One region of the Rickettsiella endosymbiont of Litargus connexus genome, then DNA from elsewhere that is predicted to be linked to it. Evidence: riboswitches for the same ligand, from Rfam matches in the RefSeq annotation. Region 1 holds a riboswitch; the other holds the start of a gene.
What was found. A riboswitch is a leader RNA that binds a small molecule or an ion and turns the genes downstream of it on or off. The one in region 1 is predicted to bind thiamine pyrophosphate.

Region 1 (4,374 bases):
AGGATATTGATTACACTATTATTGATACTCATCGCTGTAACCACTTACACACAAACCCATCACACTATTATTTACCAACCCTATGCCGCGCATCGCTTGAAAATACGGATGGATCAAAATCAGCTAACACACAAAACGCCTATCTCTGACACTTCCTAGGTATCACCGTCATGGTAAGCGAACGTAATGACAAACCAGAAGCTTTAGCCGAAAAAAATCTTTGATTAAGTTAGTTTTTTAACCTGAAATTAAAATTTATACGTGACTGATAAGGTAAAGATTCTACCTTGGAAACGTGCTTTAGCATTAAATTCCTGCATAAACTTACCCGTCACGGTTAAATTCCATGGACTATACCTATAACCTAACTCTGCGCCAGCTGCATGCACTTCGTTAGTAGTGACATTCGTTAATAACGTCGAACCGCTATCCTGTCTAACCTGCCATTGATCATAGCCAGGAATACCGATTTCTAAGGTTCCATGATCGAATGGTATATACTTACTGATTCCCCAATTTAAGGAAAAATAATCTCCTGGTTTAATATCCACATCCGTTTTTCGTTGATTGATATCGTAAGTAGCCGTTAACAAAAAAGCCAATGAATGGTGTTTATCAAAATAAAAACCACTCGCTAGCTGTAACTCATTCGTCCAAAAACCTAAGCCAATATTATTACGATCAAAACGTGCATAGCGTCCACTCGGTGCATAAACCGCATAAGATGCAGAAACATCCACATAAGGCCATTGCCAAGTCAACCAAATCGGCCGCAGATACACATCACCCCAGCCCCAACTGGATTGATTAGCGGCAATTCCAGTGTTTTGGATTTGTAAAAAAGCTTGTAAAGAAGGATTAGCAATGGGCTGTATCACCATCAAGGCATACTTAGCACCAAATAGCTTTTTCTTGGATGACCAAAGAAAAGTAGGCGCAGTGAAAAAAGTATTTACACCAATATCAAGCTGAATCGGCACTCCTTTAATGAGTACCGATTGAATAGAATTTCCGTTACGATCTTTTAAATCATTACTCGTGTATAAATAGTTATATAAGGTGAAATAAATTCCCTGTGGCGGAGGGATAAAGCTTCGTATATCCCAACTCCCTGGAATATAATGACCTATCTCCCCCGCCTGAACGTACGAAACAAAACCATAGAATAAGATGATACAACTAAAATAAACCTTAGCCCATTTTAATTTAACCCGTTTTATTCTGTTTAGAATCAAATCGTTTAAGTCCTTTTTGATAACGGTGAATTTTGTCTAAATAATGCGATGCATACCATTGCATATCAGTTATTTGTTGGGTGGATAATGGCTTTATTTTGCCTGGAGAACCCATTACTAAGGAACCATCTGGAATAATTTGGTTTTCTAACACCATGGCATTGGCAGCAATCAAACATTGCTTACCTATCACAGCGTTATTCAATACTTTAGCACCGATCGCAATCACTGAATAATCTCCCACGGCACGCGCATGAACCATTGCGTGATGAGCAATCGTTACATTTCTACCAATTTGCATGGGCATATCCGGATCGGTATGTAACACTGCACCATCTTGGATGTTCGTATTTTCACCAATTTCTATTACGGTATTATCGGCACGAATCACCGCTTGAGGTAAGATAATGACATGATTATGAATGATCACTGCACCAATGACATCCGCACTTTCAGCAATAAAAATATCGTCACCTAACAAGCTTGGAATTCTGTCTTCAAAAGAATAAAGCATTTAAAAGTAACCTAATTATCCAGGACATCGAGTGAAGCCTTGGATTCATTATCGGCCACATGTGGTCGCTCGGGAGATTCACTCATCCCAGGTAAGGGAAAAGGCGGTAATTCTGCTAACTCTTTTAAGCCAAAATGATCAAGAAATAATGTCGATGTAGCATACAGATTAGGTCGTCCCGGTACTTCACGTTGTCCGATCACCTGTATCCATTCTTGTTCCAATAAAGTTTTAATCATATTGGGATTCACCGCTACACCGCGTATCGCTTCAATGTCGCCGCGTGTCACTGGTTGCTTGTAAGCGATGATACTTAAGGTTTCTAAGAAAGCTCGTGAATAACGGGGAGGTTTTTCCGGCCAGAGTCGTTTTACCCACACGTTGAGTGGACTAGCCGTTTGAAAACAATAACCACTCGCTAATTGTTTTAATTGGATACCGCGATCATGATAATCCTCGGCAAGATTCAGTAGAGTTTTTTTTAGCGTCGATGTATTAGGCCGCTCTTCCTCAGTAAACAAATCCAAAAGACGCTTCAAACTCACCGGTTCGCCGGCCGCAAGAATAGCTGCTTCACATATTGATTTAAGCCTTTGGTTTTCCATAAGCAAACTATAGCAGCTTAACAATAAGCTGGCTATTGCCCAAACAACTTGATCCAACCCATTAATTGATGTCTAATAAAGTAAGTCACCAGGGGTGCCTTTAACAGGCTGAGAGAATGTTAATTCATTCAACCCTTATAACCTGATCGGGTTAGAACCTGCGTAGGAAGAAGTGTCATGAAAACAAAAAATTGTTTAGGTACGTTGTTAGCACACCCCTCGTCGTCTACCTCTAGTGCCTGTGCATTCACCTTAGAATCGCTATTCCGTGATGTTGAGCAAATCCGTCAAATCCAGCCATTAATCCACAATATTACGAATTGGGTCGTTATGCCAACGACGGCTAATATGTTACTAGCCTTAGGTGCTGCGCCGATAATGGCACATGCCAAAGAAGAGTTAGATGATATTATTCAAATAGCACAAGCCTTAGTCATTAATATCGGCACACTCGATAATGATTGGCTATCTTGCATAGAGTATGCCCAACTTGCTGCTTTAAAACGCGGTATTCCAATCCTATTGGATCCGGTGGGCGCGGGCGCAAGTGCCTATCGTACCACTTCGGCCTTAACTATCCTCGAGCGCGGTGTTGACATTATCCGTGGTAATGCTTCAGAAATTATGGCTTTGCGAGATAGTTCAATCAAAACCAAAGGGGTTGATACATTACATGCCAGTGAAAATGCACTTAGCGCTGCATTCGCCTTAGCTCAGCAACACCAATGTATCGTCGTTATTAGTGGCAAAATTGATTTTATTGTTAGTGTATCAAGTTCCGTCGCACTCGATTATGGAACCCCGCTACTCACTAAAGTAGTCGGCATGGGATGCTCCTTAACCGCTATGATGGCTAGCTTTTTAGCTGTAAACCCAGATCAATTTAGCGCTTGCATTCATGCCATGGCCTGGATGGGACTCGTTAGCGAAGTTGCCGAAAAAAAATCGAATGGACCGGGAAGTTTTTACAATTATTTATTGGATAGTCTTTATACCGTACAAAAAAAAGAGATACAAAGTTTACTTAAGCCAAATGTTGCCATATGACTATAAATTATTCCTATTATTTGCTTGCTGATGAACAAGCGTGCGCACCGTTCTCGATAATCGATGCCGTCCAACTCGTCCTAAACCAGCACATAACCTGCGTTCAATTACGCATGAAAAATCAAAAGCGCGAAAACATCATCAACACGGGTAAACAATTATTACGTTTATTACGATCACGGAATATTCCTTTAATTATCAATGATGACCCTGATATTGCACTCGCCATTGATGCGGATGGTGTGCATATTGGTCAAACCGATCAATCCTATGCCGTGGTCCGTCAACAATTAGGCCATAAAAAAACTATTGGCCTTACGATAGAAAACATTCAACAAGCACAGCAATGTCGTCATTATGATTGTGACTATTTTGGTGTGGGCCCAATCTTTACGACTCAAACCAAAAAATATCTTACACCGCCGATCGGGATTGCTCATTTAAAACAAATTAATAAAATACTGAATGCGCCTGTCGTAGCAATCGGCGGTATCAATCTAGAAAACATCCCCTCTGTGTTAGCCACAGACGTGGCTGGCGTGGCTATTGCATCCGCTATCTTTTCAGCCGCCGAACCCCGTCTTATGAGTCAACAATTAGCGCAAACTATTTTGCAAAGCTCGTATGTCGTCGTTTAACCCTTCGTTAGCTCAAGTTGTCAGTATAGCGGGTACCGATCCGTCCGGCGGTGCTGGTATACAAGCCGACATCAAAACTATTTCAGCCACCGGAAGTTATGCGGCCAGTATCATTACCATCTTAGTCGCACAAAACACACAGTCTGTTACTGCAATACAAGAAATTCCATTAGACTTTATTCAACAACAAATTGATGCCGTGTTCACCGATTTATCCATAACCGCTGTTAAACTTGGCATGCTTTATCATGAAAATATTATCCAATTAGTCAGCCGTAATCTAAAAAAATATCAACCCCCTTATGTTGTACTGGATCCGGTCATGATTTCTCAAA
Region 2 (4,374 bases), 630 kb from region 1:
ATCGAACGTGAATTTACTAAAGAACAAATTTTAGAACTTTACTTGAATAAGATTTTTCTTGGAAATCGTGCTTATGGTATCGCTGCTGCGGCACAAGTTTATTTTAATAAAACACTTAATCAACTCACATTACCAGAAATGGCAACCATTGCTGGTTTGCCAAAAGCCCCTTCTGCCATTAACCCAATAGTCAACCCAATTGCCGCAAAACAACGTCGCGATCATGTCTTATTGCGGATGTATGAGCTGGGTTATATCTCTAAAACGACGTATGAAGCAGCTATAGCAACACCTATGTTGACGCATGCACAAACTGATATAGGGGGAATGATTAAAGCACCTTATGTCGCTGAAATGGTACGTGACATGATGTACAAAAGTTTTGGCGAAGATATTTATGTAAAAGGTTATAATGTTTATACTACGATCAATTCGGCTCAACAAATTGCCGCTGATAAAGCATTACGGACTAGCTTATTAGCTTATGACAAACGGCATGAATATAGAAAACCAGAAAAAAATATCGCTCCATTAGATGCAAATAAAGTAACCCATACTTTAAATGCATTACATCGGGTTGCTTCTATCAACGGGTTACAAGCCGCTATTGTTATTTCTGTGACTGATCAAGCTATCACCGCTCTTTTAGTCAATAATCAAATGATTTTTATCCCTTGGCAAGGTGTCGCGTGGACGATGCCTCACCTTGACGTGACTAATTTAAATCCTCCTCCTGAGGTCTTGAAAAATAAAGTTCATGTCGGCGATGTTATACGTGTGCAATTAACTACCAATAATACCTGGGAATTATCACAAATTCCTAAAGTACAGGGGGCTTTAGTCGCATTAAACCCCCAGACAGGCGCAATTACTGCCTTAGTCGGTGGCTTTGATTATAATTTAAGTAAATTCAATCGCGTCGTTCAAGCAGAACGACAACCTGGATCAGGATTTAAACCTTTTATTTATGCCGCTGCTTTAGCTAAGGGCTATACTTTAGCCAATGTTTTTAATGATGCCCCGCTAGTATTTGATATACCTGGTCGCGATGAACCTTGGCGCCCACAAAATGACAATCATATTTTTAGTGGCCCGACGCGTTTACGCGTCGCTTTAGTTAAATCTATCAATCTTATATCGGTTCGGTTATTACAAGCTATCGATGTCCCCTACGCATTAACTTATGTAAAACGTTTTGGTTTTAATCCAAAAAAATTACCTCGTAATCTCTCCCTTGCTCTCGGAACCGGCGAAGTCACTCCTCTGGAATTAGCTCGAGCTTATGCTGTATTTGCCAATGGCGGCTTTCGGATAACACCTTATTTAATTGATCATATTACCGATGAACAAGGTCAAATCATTTATAAAGCAGAACCTAAAATAGCATGCGAAGCTTGTCTACGCGGAGAAATGGAGCCTCCATTAACCGATGAAAAAAATAGTCCTTATGCACCACAAGTCATTCCTGCTGATATCGCTTTTCTCATGACTTCTGCTTTAAAAGATGTCATACGGTATGGAACAGGTTCGCAAGCTAGAGTGTTGAATCGGAGTGATCTAGCTGGGAAAACGGGTACAACCAGTGATTATGTCGATACTTGGTTTACAGGATTTAACAGTAATTTAGTGGCAACCGTTTGGATAGGTTTCGACCAACCAAGTTCTGTTCAAGAATATGGCGCGAAAGCAGCTTTACCGATGTGGATTGATTTCATGCGCGTCGCATTAAAAGGCCAAGCTGAAAAAACCATGCCACAGCCAACTGATATTGTTATAGCAAGCATCGATCCCATTACCGGAAATCTATTACCTAACGGAACACCGGGCTCTATCTTAGAATATTTTCGTAAAGATAATTTAACAAGAATATCGACACAAGAAGAGTCGACTTCATTCAATGCGATTGATAACCCTGGTGAGATTCCTACCGATACGACTGAACCTCAAACGCAAACAGAATCTCCTATTGAAGAAAAACAGAATAATAATCCAAGCAATGAACCTGTTTTCTAAACGTAACTTACAACCTATTCTAGACTATGGAACTAAATAGAGTAAGCAACCGAGAATTACAAACCAACCGCTCGTTCTAAACTGCGTTTTGTTTGCGGCCCTTCTAATACATGTCTCAATCGACCATCAGGCCCAATAACAAATGTGGTAGGCAAACCCGATATACCTCGTATTCCAAAACTAGCTTTCGGATCATTCACTAAGGTAGGAAATATAACACCGCTTTGTTGTATATGTTGCTGCAAATTACCTGGATCATCATAATTAAAGCCAAACATGGCCACCTGATCCGCATGTGCTCGATAAAATGCGTTTAATTCAGGTATTTCGCCCATACAATACTCACACCAAGTTGCCCAATAACTAATGACTACCCATCTACCTTTATAATTAGAAAAGTTAAAATCTCTTACAATACTAGCTCCCCATGCCAGACTAGATACACTTAACAAAATGCTGGTTAATAGCACTAATTTAAATATTTTACGCATACTATTCCTCGCAATAAACCAGGTTGTGACGCAACGCTTAATAATTTTATTAGGCTTTAAAACTTGAGTATTTTGAATCCCATTAAACTTCAATTTTTGAAATAACTCAAGTATTTACCTCCTGTTCAATATTCACGCAAGCAGATAAAACCATCAATTAAACTGACATCACTTTACGAAATTAAAAATTTAAATTTTGATAGTGCTTTCATTTTGGTAATGAGCTTGCTACCATGCCCGCTTTCGCTTAGGGGTGCTCGTCTCCTAAAACAAATCTTTTAGGAGACGAGCTGAGAAATACCCTTATATACCTGATCGGGATAATGCCCGCGTAGGAAAAGTGTATGTTAAAATCACCGGCTGTGTTGGTAAGCAACGCAAGTTTGCGCTATCAAGATAAAGTTCTTTTTAATCGACTAAATTTCCATTTGGCTGCAGGACAAACGACTTGCCTACTCGGTAGCAGTGGTATTGGCAAAAGTCGTTTTCTACAATTGATCGCCGGATTAAACACCCCATCGGCGCATATCACCACCTGCGATCAAAAAGGCTTGCTAGGTCGATTAGCTTACATGTCACAAACTAATACTTTATTACCTTGGCTAAACATTTTAAATAATGTTGTCTTAGGCCATCGCCTACGACGTAGCAACAAGCCTTACGACCAAGCCCGTAAATTATTAAAGCAATTAGGCTTAGGTGACATTTCAAATAAATACCCTGCACAATTGTCAGGTGGAATGCAACAACGCGTCGCTTTAGCACGAGTATTGTTAGAAAATCGGCCTATTGTATTAATGGATGAACCTTTTTCTGCCTTAGATGCCATTACTCGTTATCAACTACAAGAACTCACCGCACAAGCATTAAAAGATCGTACGGTATTATTAGTAACGCATGACCCATTAGAAGCATTGCGTTTAGGACATCATATTGCGATTATGTCTGGACAACCAGCAAAAATAGATTATATACATTGCAAATTTAATGATTCGCCACCGCGATCGCTTAATAATCCTGAATTATTACAATGGCAAGCCAAACTCTTGTATCGTCTACAGGAATTACAATAATGGTTCCAATTTTTTTACGTCACCGATTCATTAAGCGAATGACTCAACTACACACTTTTCTCTTGTCCACATGGACTTCAAAATTCTCTTCTAATAAACAGGTTTTTTTAAAAGTGTGCCCCTTATTTTTTCATAAAATTAGCATTCCCATAGGGTGTATTATCATCTGGGAATGTTTAATTCACTTTTTACAACTTCCAAATTATATATTACCCACGCCATTTGAAGTATTACAAAGTCTCATTAATCATGGCGCGTTAATTGGATCACAGACGTTACCAACACTGGCCGAAATTCTCTTAGGTTTATCTTTTGGAATTATATTAGGTGTCACTATTGCAATCAGTATGTGTTTATTTCGCACCTTGCATACCTTTTTACTCCCTTTATTATTGGCCAGCCAAGCTTTGCCAGTATTTGCCATTGCTCCCTTACTAGTACTTTGGTTTGGTTATGGTGTAACGGCTAAAATTATTACCACCACTTTTATGTTATTTTTTCCTGTTACTAATAATTTTCTCGATGGCTTAAAGCAAACACCGGAAAATTATTTAAACATCGCTAAGATTATGAATAGTAGTCGCTGGCAAATTCTGTATCAAATCCGTATTCCCGCCGCATTACCTAATCTTGCTTGCGGCATCCGGCTTGCAACTGCTATGGCGCCCTTAGGAGCCATTATTGGAGAATGGGTTGGATCCAATCAAGGGTTAGGTTTTTTATTGTTAAATGCTAACGCGCAAATGCAAATTGATCTCATGTTTGCGGTTTTGCTGGTTATATTTTTTTTAGGAATT

Region 2: another riboswitch for thiamine pyrophosphate. It lies ahead of ACICP9_RS05475 (ABC transporter ATP-binding protein); the one in region 1 lies ahead of thiM (hydroxyethylthiazole kinase).

What each region holds. Positions count from the first base shown of each region.
Region 1 is NZ_OZ195516.1:616,778-621,151, reverse strand. Features, by position in the region: gene ACICP9_RS02715 (hypothetical protein) at 1-159, shown strand, start outside; gene ACICP9_RS02710 (transporter) at 249-1,235, opposite strand; gene ACICP9_RS02705 (gamma carbonic anhydrase family protein) at 1,207-1,749, opposite strand; gene scpB (SMC-Scp complex subunit ScpB) at 1,761-2,354, opposite strand; TPP riboswitch at 2,435-2,542, shown strand; gene thiM (hydroxyethylthiazole kinase) at 2,532-3,401, shown strand; gene thiE (thiamine phosphate synthase) at 3,398-4,039, shown strand; gene thiD (bifunctional hydroxymethylpyrimidine kinase/phosphomethylpyrimidine kinase) at 4,026-4,374, shown strand, end outside.
Region 2 is NZ_OZ195516.1:1,246,664-1,251,037, forward strand. Features, by position in the region: gene ACICP9_RS05465 (penicillin-binding protein 1A) at 1-2,013, shown strand, start outside; gene ACICP9_RS05470 (TlpA family protein disulfide reductase) at 2,070-2,504, opposite strand; TPP riboswitch at 2,744-2,859, shown strand; gene ACICP9_RS05475 (ABC transporter ATP-binding protein) at 2,849-3,577, shown strand; gene ACICP9_RS05480 (ABC transporter permease) at 3,577-4,374, shown strand, end outside.